Regions from separate parts of the Shinella zoogloeoides genome, predicted to be linked through region 2. Evidence: predicted binding sites of a transcription regulator. Region 2 holds the regulator's gene; the other holds the start of a gene.
The links. The regulator PhoB, encoded in region 2, activates phosphate uptake and scavenging genes when phosphate is short. The targets are predictions, from matches to a motif close to TGTCATNNANCTGTCAT.
Positions count from the first base shown of each region.

Region 1: phnC (phosphonate ABC transporter ATP-binding protein) is a predicted target of PhoB. The motif match lies at 3,301-3,317, and genes of this name have one in related genera.

Region 1 is NZ_CP132312.1:136,162-143,835, forward strand. It holds gene phnE (phosphonate ABC transporter, permease protein PhnE) at 1-316, opposite strand, end outside; gene phnE (phosphonate ABC transporter, permease protein PhnE) at 326-1,288, opposite strand; gene phnD (phosphonate ABC transporter substrate-binding protein) at 1,391-2,296, opposite strand; gene phnC (phosphonate ABC transporter ATP-binding protein) at 2,377-3,225, opposite strand; gene Q9316_RS21115 (DapH/DapD/GlmU-related protein) at 3,378-3,992, opposite strand; gene phnL (phosphonate C-P lyase system protein PhnL) at 3,989-4,696, opposite strand; gene phnK (phosphonate C-P lyase system protein PhnK) at 4,762-5,538, opposite strand; gene Q9316_RS21130 (alpha-D-ribose 1-methylphosphonate 5-phosphate C-P-lyase PhnJ) at 5,735-6,619, opposite strand; gene Q9316_RS21135 (carbon-phosphorus lyase complex subunit PhnI) at 6,616-7,674, opposite strand, start outside.
Region 2 is NZ_CP132311.1:102,124-109,797, forward strand. It holds gene pstA (phosphate ABC transporter permease PstA) at 1-996, shown strand, start outside; gene pstB (phosphate ABC transporter ATP-binding protein PstB) at 1,011-1,826, shown strand; gene phoU (phosphate signaling complex protein PhoU) at 1,877-2,596, shown strand; gene phoB (phosphate regulon transcriptional regulator PhoB) at 2,615-3,298, shown strand; gene Q9316_RS01410 (GcrA family cell cycle regulator) at 3,427-3,963, opposite strand; gene Q9316_RS01415 (aspartate aminotransferase family protein) at 4,389-5,582, shown strand; gene argF (ornithine carbamoyltransferase) at 5,610-6,521, shown strand; gene Q9316_RS01425 (Hsp33 family molecular chaperone) at 6,713-7,674, shown strand, end outside.

The DNA of each region.
Region 1 (7,674 bases), on a different replicon from region 2:
CCACCCAGTCGGGCTCGGCATTCGGCCCGAGCGGCGAGAAGCGCGGATAGGTAAGCTTCATCGCGCCATCGGGCGCGATCGTCACTTCCGGCCGCACCTCGTAGGACACCCAGTCGGCAAGATAGGTGCCGGCGATGTTCCAGTTGGCCGTGCCGAGCACATGGCCGATGGCGAAGAACCACCAGCAGTAGAGCGCATAGAGCACGAAGGCGCCGGTGAGGATGGCGACGCGGAAGCGCTGCCAGAACGAGCGGTGGAAGACGGCCGGGTGGCGTGCCGCGATCTCATCCATCTGGGCGGGATTGAGGGTCGTCATGGCGCACTCCTATTGGGCAGGCCGGAAGGCATGGTCGCCGACGAGCTTGCGGCGCAGCCAGGCGGAAAACTGGTCGACGGCGATGATGGTGACGAGCAGCAGCAGCACGATCGCCAGCGTCTTGGCCTGGTGGCCCTGGCCGATGGACAGGCGCAGCAACTCGCCGATGCCGCCGCCGCCGACGGCGCCGATGATGGTCGAGGCGCGCACGTTGATCTCCAGGCGCAGCAGGAAGTAGCTCATGAAGTTCGGCAGGACCTGCGGCACGATGCCGAACCAGACGCGCTCGACCCAGCTCGCGCCGACCGCGCGAAGCCCCTCCTCCGCCTTCATGTCGGCATTCTCGACCACCTCGAAGAACAGCTTGCCGAGCGCGCCGACCGTGTGGATCGACACGGCGATGACGGCCGGCAGCGGCCCGAGCGAGAGGATGGCGAGGAAGAACCCGGCGAGCACGACCTCCGGGAAGGCGCGCAGGATTTCCATGAAGCGGCGCACGAAGCCGCGTAGCAGGCGGTTGGCGACGAGGTTCTTTGCCGCAAGGAAGCAGAGCAGGAAGCCGAAGACCATGCCGATGACGGTGGAGAAGATCGCGATGTTCAGCGTCTCCAGCATCTTGTGGAAATATTCCGGCACGTAGAGGCTCTCGGTGATGTAGAGCCGGCCTTCCGGGTAATTGTACTTGAAGCTGCCATCGTCATAGGGAGACGGCAGGTCGAAGAGCGCGCGGAAGACCTCAAGGCCGTCGCGCGGCACCATGTCGCCGATGAAATCGAAGAAATAGGGCAAGCGGTCGAAGAACTTGCCGGCATTCGTCTCGTTGGCGAACCAGAGCGAACCGGAAAGGGCGAGCGCAAGAATGGCAAGGCCCAGCCATGTATAGAGGCGACGGCGCGCATTCAGCTCCTGCCAGTGCCGCTCGATCAGAGCGCCCTTCTCGCTGAAGCCGTCGTGAAGCGTGTTCATGGCCATGGACTTTTCCGCCAGGGTACGAAGGACGCCACAGATAATTCGGCATCCGGAAAAACGGAGGCGCCGGCCGGGATGCGGCCGGCGCCGATGTCGCCGCGGCTATCAGCCGCCGATGGTCGCCTTGCGGGCGTCGATGATCGGCTTGTAGAAGTCGACGTTGACTTCCGTGAACGCCGTGAAGTCACCGCCCATGACGGCGGAGAAGCAGGCGGCGTCCTTCTTCGGCAGGTCGAGCATGAACTGCTTGAACTTCGCCTTGGTCTCGTCGGCCATCGAGGTGCGAACGACGATCGGGCCGTTCGGGATCAGCGGCGACTTCCAGAGTTCGACGAGATCGTTCATGTCGAGAATGCCCTTCTCGACCATCTTGTGCAGGTTGCCGGACGTGTAGCCGTCCTTCCATTCGCCGACGCCCGAGCCGAAGGTCGTGCCTGCGTCGAAGGTGCCCTTCAGCACTTCGAGTACGAGGTTTTCGTGGCCGCCGCCGAAGCCGGTTTCAGCGAAGTATTCCTTGACCGGGCCGCCGATCGATTCCGGCAGGGTGACGAGCGGGACGAGGTAGCCGGAGGTGGAGTCCGGATCGGCAAAGCCGAGCTTCTTGCCCTTCAGGTCTTCCAGCTTGGTGATGCCTGAATCCTTGCGGGCGACCATGATCGAGTGGTAGCCGGTCGAGCCGTCGGTCTGCACGGTCGTCAGGATCGGTTCGACGGCGTCTGCCTTGGCGAGGTAGATCTTGGCAAAGCCGGAAGCGCCGAGTTCGGCATAGTCGAGCGTGCCGCCGAGCAGGCCCTGGATGACGCCGTCATAGTCGGCGGCCGGGAAGAAGGAGACCTTCTCGAAGCCGAGTTCGGCCTTCAGGTGATCGCCGAGGCACTGGTAATTGCGCAGGCGGTCGGCTTCGTTCTCGCCGCCGATGATGCCGACGCGGAATTCCTTGAGGTCTTCGGCCTGGACGTGGCCGGCAAGCGCGATGAGCGCCACGGCGCCGAGAAGAACTTTCTTCAGCATGATCTTTCTCCTGGTTGACCGGCCTTGCCGGACTGGAAGTTGTCTGACCCTTTACGCGGGTCGTGCGATCCCGGCGGGGCTCAGAGCCCAGCCAGTGCCAGCGGTGTCGGGCTGGCGGATTCCTTGGTGTTGTCCTGGCGGGCCGGGTTGCGGATCGCCGTAGAGGTGACGCTTTCGTCGATTTCCGCGCCGTCGGCGCCGGTGCCGTAGATCGTGCGCACCGCCTCGGCATCCAGCTCGCGCGCCGGGCCGTCGAAGACGACGCGGCCGGCGGACATGCCGATGATGCGCTCGCAATAGGCGCGCGCCGTGTCGAGCGTGTGCAGGTTGGTGACGACGGTGATGCCCTCGCGCTCGTTGATGTCGCGCAGCGCGTCCATCACGATCTTGGCGTTGAGCGGATCGAGCGAGGCGATCGGCTCGTCGGCGAGCAGCATCTTCGGGTTCTGCATCAGCGCCCGGGCGATCGCCACGCGCTGCTGCTGGCCGCCCGAGAGCGTGCCGGCCGGCTGCAGGGCGGTCTGCTCGATGCCGAGCCGCTCCAGCGCCGCGATCGCCATGATGCGCTCCTCGCGGGTGAAGAGATTGAGGATGCTGAGCGCCGTCGAGCGGTGGTTGAGGCGGCCGAGCAGGACGTTGGTCAGCACGTCCAGGCGCGGCACGAGATTGAACTGCTGGAAGATCATCGCGCAGTCGCGCTGCCAGTTGCGCAGGGCCGCGCCCCGCAGTGACGAGACTTCCACGTCGTTGAAATGGATCGTGCCCTCGCTCGGATCGGCAAGGCGGTTGATCATGCGCAGCAGGGTGGACTTGCCGGCGCCCGAGCGGCCGATGACGCCGACCATCTGGCCCTGCGGGATGTCGAAGGTCACGTCGGCGACCGCGACACGCGCGCCGAAGCGGCGGGTAATATTCTTCAGTCGGAACATGGCGGATCCCTCTTCCTTAACACTTGGCCCGGGGTTGGGTCCTGTCGTTTTCGGAACTGGCTCTAAACGCTGTTGATGAAGGGGCGATGTCACTTTCGTGTCGGAAAAATAACAGTCCACAGGCCTGGAATTCCGGCATTCGAAAGGTGGTCTCAGCCGTCGTGACGGCTGAGGAAGGCTTCTGCGTCAAGTTTGCGAAAGTCGTCCAGCGCGGCGCGAAGCCGGGCGTGATCCCAGTCCCACCAGGCGAGTTTTTCCATGCGTTCGGCAATGCTTCGCGGGAAACGTTCGCGAATGACTTTCGCCGCGACGCCGCCGACGATCATGTAGGGTTCGACGTCTTTCGTGACGACCGCGCCCGAGCCTATGACAGCGCCGTTGCCGATCGTGACACCCGGCAGGATCGTCGATCCGTGGCCGATCCACACGTCGTGGCCGATCGTCACCCGATGCCCGCGCCGCCAGGAGAAGAAATCGGCCTCCTGCTCGGCATCCGGCCAGTAGTCGTTGGCGCGGTAGGTGAAGTGGTGCAGGGTGGCGCGCCACATCGGATGGTTGGTCGCGTTGATGCGCACCGAGGCGGCGATGTTGGCGAACTTGCCGATGATCGCGCACCAGACGGAGGTGCCGTTCATCAGGTAGGAATAGTCGCCGAGCTCGGCCTCACTGACGCGGCAGTTCTCGTCGATCTCGGTGTAACGGCCGAGCACCGTGTCGGAGACGGTTGCCGTCGGATGGATCAACGGCGTTTCGGAAAGCCGGGTCATGCGGCGGCCTTTCGCGGCGAGAAAGCGGAGACGTCGATGATGCGGTCGGCGACCTTTTCGCGCACGTCCTCGTCATGGAAGATGCCGAGCAGCGCGACGCCGGCGGCTTTCTTTTCCGCGATCATGTCCACCACGACGGCGCGGTTCTTCGCGTCGAGCGAGGCGGTCGGCTCGTCGAGCAGGAGGATGCGGTGGTCGGTGATGAAGCCGCGCGCGATGTTGACGCGCTGCTGCTCGCCGCCGGAGAAGGTGGCGGGCGGAAGCTGCCAGAGTTCGCGCGGCAGGTTGAGCCGGGCCAGCATCGTCTCGGCCGCGGCCTTGGCCTCCGCCGCCTCGACGCCGCGGGCCTGCAACGGCTCGGCGACGACATCGACGGCCGCGACTCGCGGCACGGTGCGCAGGAACTGGCTGACATAGCCGAGCGTGCCGCGCCGGACGGCAAGGATGGTGCGCGGATCGGCGGTGGCAAGATCGAGCAGCCTGCCCTCGTGCTCGACGAGGATCTGGCCGCTGTCGACGGCATAGTTGCCATAGACCATCTTGAGCAGCGAGCTCTTGCCGATGCCGGACGGGCCGCCCAGCACGACGCATTCGCCTGCCTTCACCGAGAAGGCGACATTCGACATCACCGGCAGGCGGATGCCGTCGCGAAGATGCATGGTGAAGCTCTTCGCCACTTCGGAAACGACGAGGGGTGTGGGCATGTCATTTTTCCTTTTGACGCATGGTCTTGTCCGAAAACCGGGGTCCACTTTTCGGGATCATGCTTTCAAACCTGCAGGATCGAGGAAACGAGGAGCTGGGTATAGGCTTCGCGCGGATCGTCGAGCACGCGGTCCGTCAGGCCCTGCTCGATGACGAGGCCGTCCTTCATCACCATCATGCGGTGGGAGAGAAGGCGGGCGACGGCAAGGTCGTGCGTGACGATGATCGCCGAAAGGCCAAGATCCTGCACGAGGCCGCGCAAGAGATCGAGCAGGCGCGCCTGCACCGAGACGTCGAGGCCGCCGGTCGGCTCGTCCATGAAGATGAGGCGCGGCGAGGTGACGAGGTTGCGGGCGATCTGCAGGCGCTGGCGCATGCCGCCGGAAAAGGCGCGCGGCTGGTCGTCGATACGGTCCACGCTGATCTCGACGCGGCCGAGCCAGTTGCCGGCCGTCTCGCGAATATTGCCGTAGTGCCGCTCGCCGACCGCCATCAGCCGCTCGCCGACATTGGCGCCGGCCGACACGGCCATGCGCAGGCCGTCCGCCGGGTTCTGGTGCACGAAGCCCCAGTCCGTGCGCATCAGGAAGCGACGCTCCGCCTCGCTCATACGGGAAAGGTCGCGCATGCCGCCGTCGCGCATGCGGTATTCGACCGAGCCGGAGGTCGGCATCAGGCGGGTGGCAAGGCAGTTGAGCAGGGTCGTCTTACCGGAGCCGGATTCGCCGACGATGGCCAGCACTTCGCCCGGCCAAAGATCAAAGGAGACGTTCTGGCAGCCGATGCGTGCGCCATAGAATTTCGAGATGTCGCGGACCTTGAGAAGGGGGGTGTCGGTCATCGGGTAGCCTCCATGGTGCGGGAGGCGGCAATACCCCCCTCTGCCCTGCCGGGCATCTCCCCCTCAAGGGGGGAGATTGGGTGGAGCACCGTTTCGTCCATCTCTAACGTTGCTGTCTGAGTGAGGTTTTTGCCGCTTGCCGATCTCCCCCCTTGAGGGGGAGATGCCCGGCAGGGCAGAGGGGGGTGAGCACGACTCATTCGGCGGCCTCCTTGTCATACGCCAAGTGCCCGCGATGGCCGTTGGCGCAGCGTTCCTCGCAATGGTCGGTGTCCGAGCAGACGAACATCCGCCCGCCCTTGTCGTCGAGCACCACTTCGTCGAGATAGACATTCTCCGCGCCGCAGATCGCGCAGGGCTTGTCGAAGGTCTGGATCTCGAAGGGGTGGTCCTCGAAATCGAGGCTGACGACCTCTGTATAGGGCGGCACGGCGTAGATGCGCTTTTCGCGGCCGGCGCCGAAGAGCTGGAGCGCTTCCGACATGTGCATCTTCGGATTGTCGAATTTCGGCGTCGGCGACGGGTCCATGACGTAGCGGCCCTCCACCTTCACCGGATAGGCGTAGGTCGTCGCGATATGGCCGTTGCGCGCGATGTCCTCGTAGAGCTTGACGTGCATCAGGCCGTATTCTTCCAGCGCATGCATCTTGCGCGTCTCGGTCTCGCGCGGCTCGAGGAAGCGCAAGGGTTCGGGGATCGGCACCTGGTAGACGAGCGTCTGGCCGGCGGCGAGCGTTTCCTCGGGGATGCGGTGGCGCGTCTGGATGATCGTCGCCTCGCGGGTCTTCGTCGTCACCGCCACATTGGCGACCTTCTGGAAGAAGGCGCGGATGGAGACGGCGTTGGTCGTGTCGTCCGCGCCCTGGTCGATGACCTTCAGCACATCGGCGGGGCCGAGGATCGCCGCCGTCACCTGCACGCCGCCGGTGCCCCAGCCGTAGGGCATGGGCATTTCGCGCGAGGCGAAGGGCACCTGATAGCCGGGGATCGCGATCGCTTTCAGGATCGCGCGGCGGATCATGCGTTTCGTCTGTTCGTCGAGATAGGCGAAGTTGTAGGTCGCCAGTTCTGCCGTGCTCATTCTGCGGCCTCCGGAAGTTCGATATTCTGTGCGACCTCGTATTCGCGGCGCATGCGGCGCACGAGGTCGAGCTCGGCCTGGAAATCCACGTAGTGCGGCAGCTTCAGGTGCTCGACGAAGCCGGTCGCCTGCACGTTGTCGGAATGGGAGATGACGAATTCCTCGTCCTGCGCAGGCGCCACGACGTCCTCGCCGAATTCCTCCGCGCGTAGCGCCCGGTCGACCAGCGACATGGCCATGGCCTTGCGCTCGCTTTGGCCGAAGACGAGGCCATAGCCGCGGGTGAACTGCGGCGGGTTCTTCGCCGAGCCCTTGAACTGGGCGATCATCTGGCATTCAGTGACCTGGATGCGGCCGAGCGAGACGGAAAAGCCGAGTTCCGGCATGTCCAGCTCCACCTCGACCTCACCGATGCGCACTTCGCCGACGAAGGGATGGGTGCGGGCGTAGCCGCGCTGGGTGGAATAGCCGAGCGCCAGCAGGAAGCCCTCGTCGCCGCGGGCAAGCGCCTGCAGGCGCAAGTCCCGCGCCATCGGGAATTCCAGCGGCTCGCGCGTGATATCCCCAGCGATATGGCCCTCGGGCATGCTGCCATCGTCCTCGACAAGGCCTTCGCCGGCGAGAATGTCGGAAACGCGCATGACCGGCTCGCCGGCCTCGCCGCGCTCCAGCGGTGCATCGACCGCCTCGTCCGTCAGCAGCGACGGGTCGAGCAGGCGGTGGGTATAGTCGAAGGTCGGCCCGAGAAGCTGGCCGCCCGGCAGGTCCTTGTAGGTCGCGGACACGCGGCGCTCGACCAGCATCGCGCCGGTCTCGACCGGTTTGGAATAGCCGAAACGCGGCAGCGTCGTGCGGTAGGCACGCAGGATGAAGATCGCCTCGATCATGTCGCCGCGCGCCTGCCGGACGGCAAGCGCCGCGAGCGCGCGGTCATAGAGCGAGGCTTCCGCCATCACGCGGTCGACGGCAAGGCCGAGCTGGGCGACGATCTGCTCGATGCCGATGGCCGGCAGCGAGCGGTCGCCGCGCCGGCGGTCGGCGAGAAGGCGGTGGGC
Region 2 (7,674 bases):
CTCGGCGTCAGCGAAGACGACCGTGCCGGCCTGAAGGCCGTGGGCGGCATGATCTCGGACAGCGTCCGCGTCCAGTTCCGCGACCTCGTCACCGCCGATCCCTCGATCATCGGAACCACGCAGAACGTGACTTTCCTGGCGCATGGCGACCTCGACTCGGCCTTCAAGGGCCAGATCGACCTCGGCGTGGCGGAGAACAACCGCAAGGTCTCCGACAAGCAGGTCGGCTGGATGAACCAGCTTGCCGAAAGCGGGGCGTTCGCCAAGCACTTCAACACGGGCCTCTTCACCAACGGTGCATCGAGCCGTCCGGAAGCCGCCGGCGTCGGCGTCGCCGCCATCGGCTCGCTCTACATGATGCTGATCGTGCTGGCGCTGTCGTTGCCGATCGGCGTCGCCGCCTCGATCTATCTCGAGGAATTCGCCCCGAAGAACCGCTTCACCGACCTCATCGAGGTGAACATCAACAACCTCGCCGCGGTGCCGTCGATCGTCTACGGTCTGCTCGGCCTTGCGGTCTTCGTCAACTTCGCCGGTTTCCCGCGCTCGGCAGCCCTCGTCGGTGGCCTGGTGCTGACGCTGATGACGCTGCCGACGATCATCATCGCGACCCGCGCGGCGCTGAAGGCCGTGCCCCCGTCGATCCGCTCGGCCGCGCTTGGCCTCGGTGCCTCGAAGATGCAGACCGTGTTCCATCACGTCCTGCCGCTCGCCATGCCCGGCATCCTCACCGGCACGATCATCGGCCTGGCGCATGCGCTCGGCGAGACCGCGCCGCTGCTCCTCATCGGCATGGTCGCCTTCGTCGCCGATATTCCATCGACGCCGCTTGAGCCCGCAACGGCACTGCCGGTGCAGATCTACATGTGGGCTAACGAGGCGGAACGCGCCTTCGTGGAGCGCACCTCGGGAGCGATCATCATCCTCCTCATCTTCCTCATCCTCATGAACGTGGGTGCAATCCTGTTGCGCCGCCGTTTTGAACGGCGCTGGTAGAAGGTTATAGACAGATGAACATCATGTCAGAAGCAGCAGTCGAGAAAGCGCTGGACAAGAAAATGAACGACATTTCCTACAAGATGATCGGCAAGGACGTCTCGGTCTACTACGGCGACAAGCGCGCACTCTACGACGTCAACCTGAACGTCCGCGAAAACACCGTGACGGCGCTGATCGGCCCGTCGGGCTGCGGCAAGTCCACCTTCCTGCGCACGCTGAACCGCATGAACGACACGATCGACGGCTGCCGCGTCACCGGCCGGATCACGCTCGACACGGACGACATCTACGATCCGTCGATCGACGTGGTGGAACTGCGCGCCCGCGTCGGCATGGTCTTCCAGAAGCCTAACCCCTTCCCGAAATCGATCTACGAGAATGTCGCCTACGGCCCGCGCATCCACGGCCTTGCCAAGGCGAAGGCCGACATGGACGCCATCGTCGAGCAGAGCCTGCAGAAGGCCGGCCTGTGGAACGAGGTGAAGGATCGCCTGCACGAAGGCGGCACCGGTCTTTCCGGCGGCCAGCAGCAGCGCCTGTGCATCGCCCGCGCCGTCGCCGTCAGCCCCGAGGTCATCCTGATGGACGAGCCGTGCTCGGCGCTCGATCCGATCGCGACCGCCAAGGTCGAGGAACTGATCCACGAGCTGCGCGCCAACTTCACCATCGTCATCGTGACGCACTCGATGCAGCAGGCGGCCCGCGTCTCGCAGCGCACCGCCATGTTCCACCTCGGCAATCTCGTCGAGGAGAACGACACGGACAAGATGTTCACCAACCCGGACGACCAGCGCACGCAGGATTACATCATGGGCCGCTTCGGCTGACGCAACCGTCGCCAAAACCCTGACCATCCGAGCGCATCAAGGATAAAGACATGTCATCGACCCATATCGTTTCGATCTATGACGAAGAACTGAAGTACCTCTCCCGCCGCATCTCCGAAATGGGCGGCACGGCCGAGCAGATGGTTTCGGATTCCGTCCGCGCGCTCGTCACCACCGATGCGGCGCTGGCCCAGAAGGTCATCTCGGAAGACGTCATCCTCGACAATGCCGAGCGCCAGATCAACGACAAGGCCATCGTCACCATCGCCAAGCGCCAGCCGATGGCGGCGGACCTGCGCGAGATCATGGGCGCCATCCGCATCGCCGCCGAGCTGGAGCGCGTCGGCGATCTCGGCAAGAACACCGCCAAGCGCGTCATCGCCGTGCAGAGCTCGGGCATGCCCCGCAAGCTCGCCCGCGGCCTGGAGCATCTTGCCGAACTTGCGCTGATGCAGCTCAAGGAAGTGCTCGACGTCTACGCCACCCGCTCGATCGAGAAGGCCAAGGCCATCCGCGAGCGCGACGACGAGATCGACGCGATCTACACCTCGCTGTTCCGCGAACTCCTCACTTACATGATGGAAGATCCGCGCAACATCACGCCCTGCACGCACCTCCTGTTCTGCGCCAAGAACATCGAGCGTATCGGCGACCATGCGACCAACATCGCGGAGACCATCTACTATATGGCGACCGGCTCGCAGCCGGAAGGCGAGCGCCCGAAGGACGACACCTCGACGTCCGTCGTTGCCGCCGACGTCTCCGAGTAAAGAGAGTAGGTTCGCTTTATGGTGCCGAGAATTGCCGTCGTGGAAGACGAGGAGGCGCTCAGCGTCCTCCTGCGCTACAACCTCGAGGCCGAAGGCTTCGAGGTCGATACGATCCTCTCCGGTGACGAGGCGGAGATGCGCCTGCAGGAGCGCATGCCGGACCTTTTGATCCTCGACTGGATGCTGCCCGGCGTTTCCGGCATCGAACTGTGCCGGCGCCTGCGCCAGCGGCCGGAAACGGAGCGCCTGCCGATCATCATGCTGACGGCGCGCGGCGAGGAGAGCGAGCGCGTGCGCGGCCTTGCCACCGGTGCGGACGACTATGTGGTAAAGCCCTTCTCGACGCCGGAACTCGTCGCCCGCGTCCGTGCCATGCTGCGAAGGGCCAAGCCCGAGGTCGTCTCGACGGTGCTGCGCTGCGGCGATATCGAACTCGACCGCGAGACGCACCGTGTCCACCGCCGCACCCGCGAGGTGCGCCTGGGGCCGACGGAGTTCCGCCTGCTGGAATTCCTGATGACCTCGCCCGGCCGTGTCTTCTCCCGCTCGCAGCTTCTCGACGGTGTCTGGGGCCACGACATCTATGTGGACGAGCGCACCGTCGACGTGCATGTCGGGCGCCTGCGCAAGGCGCTCAACTTCGCCAACATGCAGGACGTCATCCGCACCGTCCGCGGCGCCGGCTATTCGCTGGAAACCTGAGCCGCCGAAATTCCTCCCAAGGACGGGAATGGGCCCTTCGGGGCCCGTTTCGCGTTTTTGGGTCATCTCAACGGCAATAACGAAAACGGGCCCCGAAGGGCCCGCATCTCATTCCACGATCGCTGTTGTTACCGCATCCGCCGCCGCTCGGCGGAGGGCTGGTAGGCGAGGCGCTGGTGGTAGGTGCAGTAGGGCGAGTTGTCCGGGGACTCGTTGCCGCAGAAGTGGAAGTCGTCGTTCAGCGGGTCGCCGATCGGCCACTTGCAGGTGCGCTCGGTCAGTTCGGTCAGCTCCAGGCGGCGCGACATCGGCACGACCACCTTGTTGCCGTTGGCCGGAACCGGAAGCTGCTCGCTCTGCGTCTCGAAGTCGGTGTCCAGCTCTTCCTTGGGAAGGGCGCTGCCGGCAGGCCGGGCGACAGTGCGCGTCACGGCCGGGCGGGCTGCGAAATTCGACGGGCGCGGGGTTGCCGCGGCCGGGCGCTTCGGGCGTGACGCCGTCTGCGTGCCGCCGGCCTTGGCGCGGCCCGGCAGGTTCAGCCGGTGAACCTTGCCGATCACCGCGTTGCGGCTGACGCCGCCAAGCTGTGCAGCGATCTGGCTCGCGCTCAGGCCCTCGGCCCAGAGCTTCTTGAGTTTCTCGACCCGCTCGTCTGTCCAGTTCATGTTCTCGTCTCCGCTCGGCGCTCGCAATGCGGGAATCCCTCATCGCGTCCCGGACGGGTCCGGAACCTGAACGCCTTGACTCTTTTGGTGACTAGTTCCGCCGCATGCAGTCTAGTAATTGGTCTTTAACCTAGAGACAGGGGGACTCTGTGACAAGAGTCGCGGGAATCGGCGCGAATCGATTTCTAAGTTTTCCCCAACTTGCTGGTCTGGTGTGACTCGATAGAGACACCTTCCGCGCGTGCCGCGAATCCTCACCTTGCGGCAGGTTCAGCCATATTTCGGGATGCACTTTTGTTGACATGGAGGGGTGAAATGCCGATAGTGCGGCATGCCGCCGAAAGGCGGCTTTTGATTTTTCTGGTGTCCGGAAAAGTCAAGCACGGGACCCGTTTTTCCGCATCTCTTTTCGGAGGATACGCGCCATGGCCGATGCCGCGCCGCTCTATGAAACCTATATGCGTGCGCCGCTCCGGTTCACGCGCGGGGAGGGCGTCTGGCTGATCGCCGAAGATGGCGAGCGCTATCTCGATTTTGCCGCCGGCGTCGCCGTCAATTCGCTGGGCCATGCCCATCCCCATCTCGTCGCCGCGCTGAAGGACCAGGCCGACAAGGTCTGGCATCTGTCGAACCTCTATGAGGTCCCGGGCCAGGAAAGCCTCGGCCGCCGGCTGACGGAAGCGACCTTCGCGGACAAGGTGTTCTTCACCAATTCGGGCGCCGAGGCGCTGGAATGCGCGATCAAGACGGCGCGTCGCTATCATTTCGCCAAGGGCCATGCCGGCAAGTACCACATCATCACCTTCGACGGCGCCTTCCACGGCCGCACGATCGCCACCATCGCGGCCGGCGGGCAGGAAAAGTATATCGAGGGTTTCGGCCCCAAGGCGCCGGGCTTCCTCAAGGTCCCCTTCGGCGATATCGGCGCCGTCAAGGATGCGATCACCGAGGAAACGGCTGCGATCCTGATCGAGCCGGTGCAGGGCGAGGGCGGCATCCGCCCGGTGCCGAAGGAATTCATGCAGGAGCTGCGCCAGCTCTGCGACGAATACGGCCTGCTGCTCATCCTCGACGAGGTGCAGTCGGGCGTCGGCCGCACGGGCCGCCTCTTCGCCCATGAATGGGCCGGCGTCACGCCCGACATCATGGCCGTCGCCAAGGGCATCGGCGGCGGGTTCCCGCTTGGCGCCTGCCTTGCGACGAACGAGGCCGCCGCCGGCATGGTCGCCGGCACGCACGGCTCCACCTATGGCGGCAACCCGCTTGCCATGGCCGTCGGCAATGCCGTGCTCGACGTCGTCCTAGAAGAGGGTTTCCTCGAGCATGTGCGCGACGTCGCGCTCGTCTTCCGCCAGGGACTTGCCGCGCTGAAGGATCGTTTCCCCGAGGTCATCGAGGATGTGCGCGGCGAGGGCCTGCTGCTTGGCATCAAGGCAAAGGTACCGGTCGCCGACCTGCTGAAGGCAATCCGCGCGGAAAAGCTACTCGGCGTGCCGGCCGGCGACAACGTGCTGCGCATTATGCCGCCGCTGACCGTTACAGCGGAAGAAGCGCGAGAGGGGCTCGCCCGTATCGAGCGGGCAGCGGAAAAGCTGACGGCCGCCTCCAAGGCGGCATAGCAGGGACTGGGACAGACAGGACACATCATGGCCAAGCATTTTCTCGATCTTTCCGCCGTTTCGGAAAGCGATCTCCGCGTCATCATGGACGATGCGCATTCCCGCAAGGCCGCCAGCAAGGCCGGCACGGAAGCAAAGCCCCTCGCCGGCAAGATGCTTGCGATGATCTTCGAGAAGCCTTCCACCCGAACCCGCGTCTCCTTCGACGTCGGCATGCGCCAGCTCGGCGGCGAGACGCTGTTCCTGTCCGGCACGGAAATGCAGCTCGGCCGTGCCGAGACGATCGGCGACACGGCCAAGGTCCTGTCGCGTTATGTCGATGCCATCATGATCCGCACGACGGACCATGCCCGCCTGCTGGAACTGGCCGAGCATGCCACCGTGCCCGTCATCAACGCGCTGACGGACCTTACCCATCCCTGCCAGATCATGGCCGACATCATGACCTTCGAGGAGCATCGCGGCACCACCAAGGGCAAGACCTTCTCCTGGATGGGCGACGGCAACAACGTGCTGCACTCCTTCGTCGAGGGCTCGGCCCGCTTCGGCTATACCATGAGGATGGCCGTGCCGATGGGCTCCGAGCCCGACGACAAGATCCTGAACTGGGCGCGCGACAATGGCGGCAACATCCTGCTCGGCCATGATCCGGAAGCGATCGCCGACGGCGCGGACCTTATCGTCACCGACTGCTGGGTGTCCATGAACCAGGAGCACCGGGCGCGCGGCCACAACATCTTCCAGCCCTATCAGGTCAACAAGCAGCTCATGGCGCGGGCGAACGAGGACGCGCTCTTCATGCACTGCCTGCCGGCCCATCGCGGCGAGGAAGTCACCGACGAGGTGATTGACGGTTCGCAGTCGGTCGTGTTCGACGAGGCGGAGAACCGCCTGCACGCGCAGAAGTCGATCCTTGCCTGGTGCTTCGGCGCCGTCTGACGCCGACTTGAAAATGCCCGCCGGCGGCACGATCTAGGGACCACGCAGGCGCCGCAAGGCGCTGTCTCTGGCGCATGTCCGCCCGGTATGGAATGATCGGCGGCAGGTAGCGCTCAATCACGGTAGAACGCCGGTCGGAAGCAACCGGGCTCATGGCCCGGCCGCCCATGGCGTGCAAGGAGCAGACGATGATGGCTGAGAATGACCTGAAACTCGGTGAGCCCGGCTTTGCCGGCGACGATCATATTCTGCCGTTCCAGGTGGAAGGTCTCGACGTGCGCGGCCGCGCGGTGCAGCTCGGCCCCCTGCTCGACGGCATTCTGGGCCGGCACGACTATCCGGCGCCCGTCGCCCGGCTGCTGGCCGAGGCGATCACGCTGACCGTGCTGCTCGGCACATCACTGAAGTTCGAGGGCAAGCTGATCGTCCAGACCAAAGGCGACGGCCCCGTCGACCTGCTCGTCGCCGATTTCTCGGCGCCCGAGGACGTGCGCGCCTATGCCCGTTTCGACCAGGCCGCGCTCGACGCTGCCGTCGCCGCCGGCAAGACGGAGCCGCACGAGCTGCTCGGCCAGGGCATCCTCGCGTTCACCATCGACCAGGGCGCGCACACCCAGCGCTACCAGGGCATCGTTCCGCTGGACGGCCATACGCTGGAGGACATCGCCGGCGTCTATTTCCGCCAGTCGGAGCAGATCCCGACCAAGGTGCGCCTCGGCGTAGCCGAACTCTACGACCGGGACGAAGCCGGCAAGGCCCGTCATCGCTGGCGCGCCGGCGGCATGGTCGCGCAGTTCCTGCCGCAAGCGCCCGAGCGCATGCGCCAGGCCGACCTGCCGGGCGGCGACGGCGAGGAGGCCGGCCACAAGATCGATGACGACGACAACTGGGCGGAAGCCAAGACGATGGTCGAGACAATCGACGCCGACGAGCTGACGGATCCGAATGTCGGCACCGAGCGGCTGCTGTTCCGGCTCTTCCACGAGCGCGGCGTGCGCGTCTACCAGCCGCAGCGGGTCTTCGACCGCTGCTCCTGCTCGCGCGAGAAGCTGAAAGGCGTGCTGGCCGGCCTCAGCGCCGACGACATCGCGCACACGGCGGACGAAAAGGGCGAGATCGCGGTCACCTGCGAGTTCTGCTCGACCACCTACCG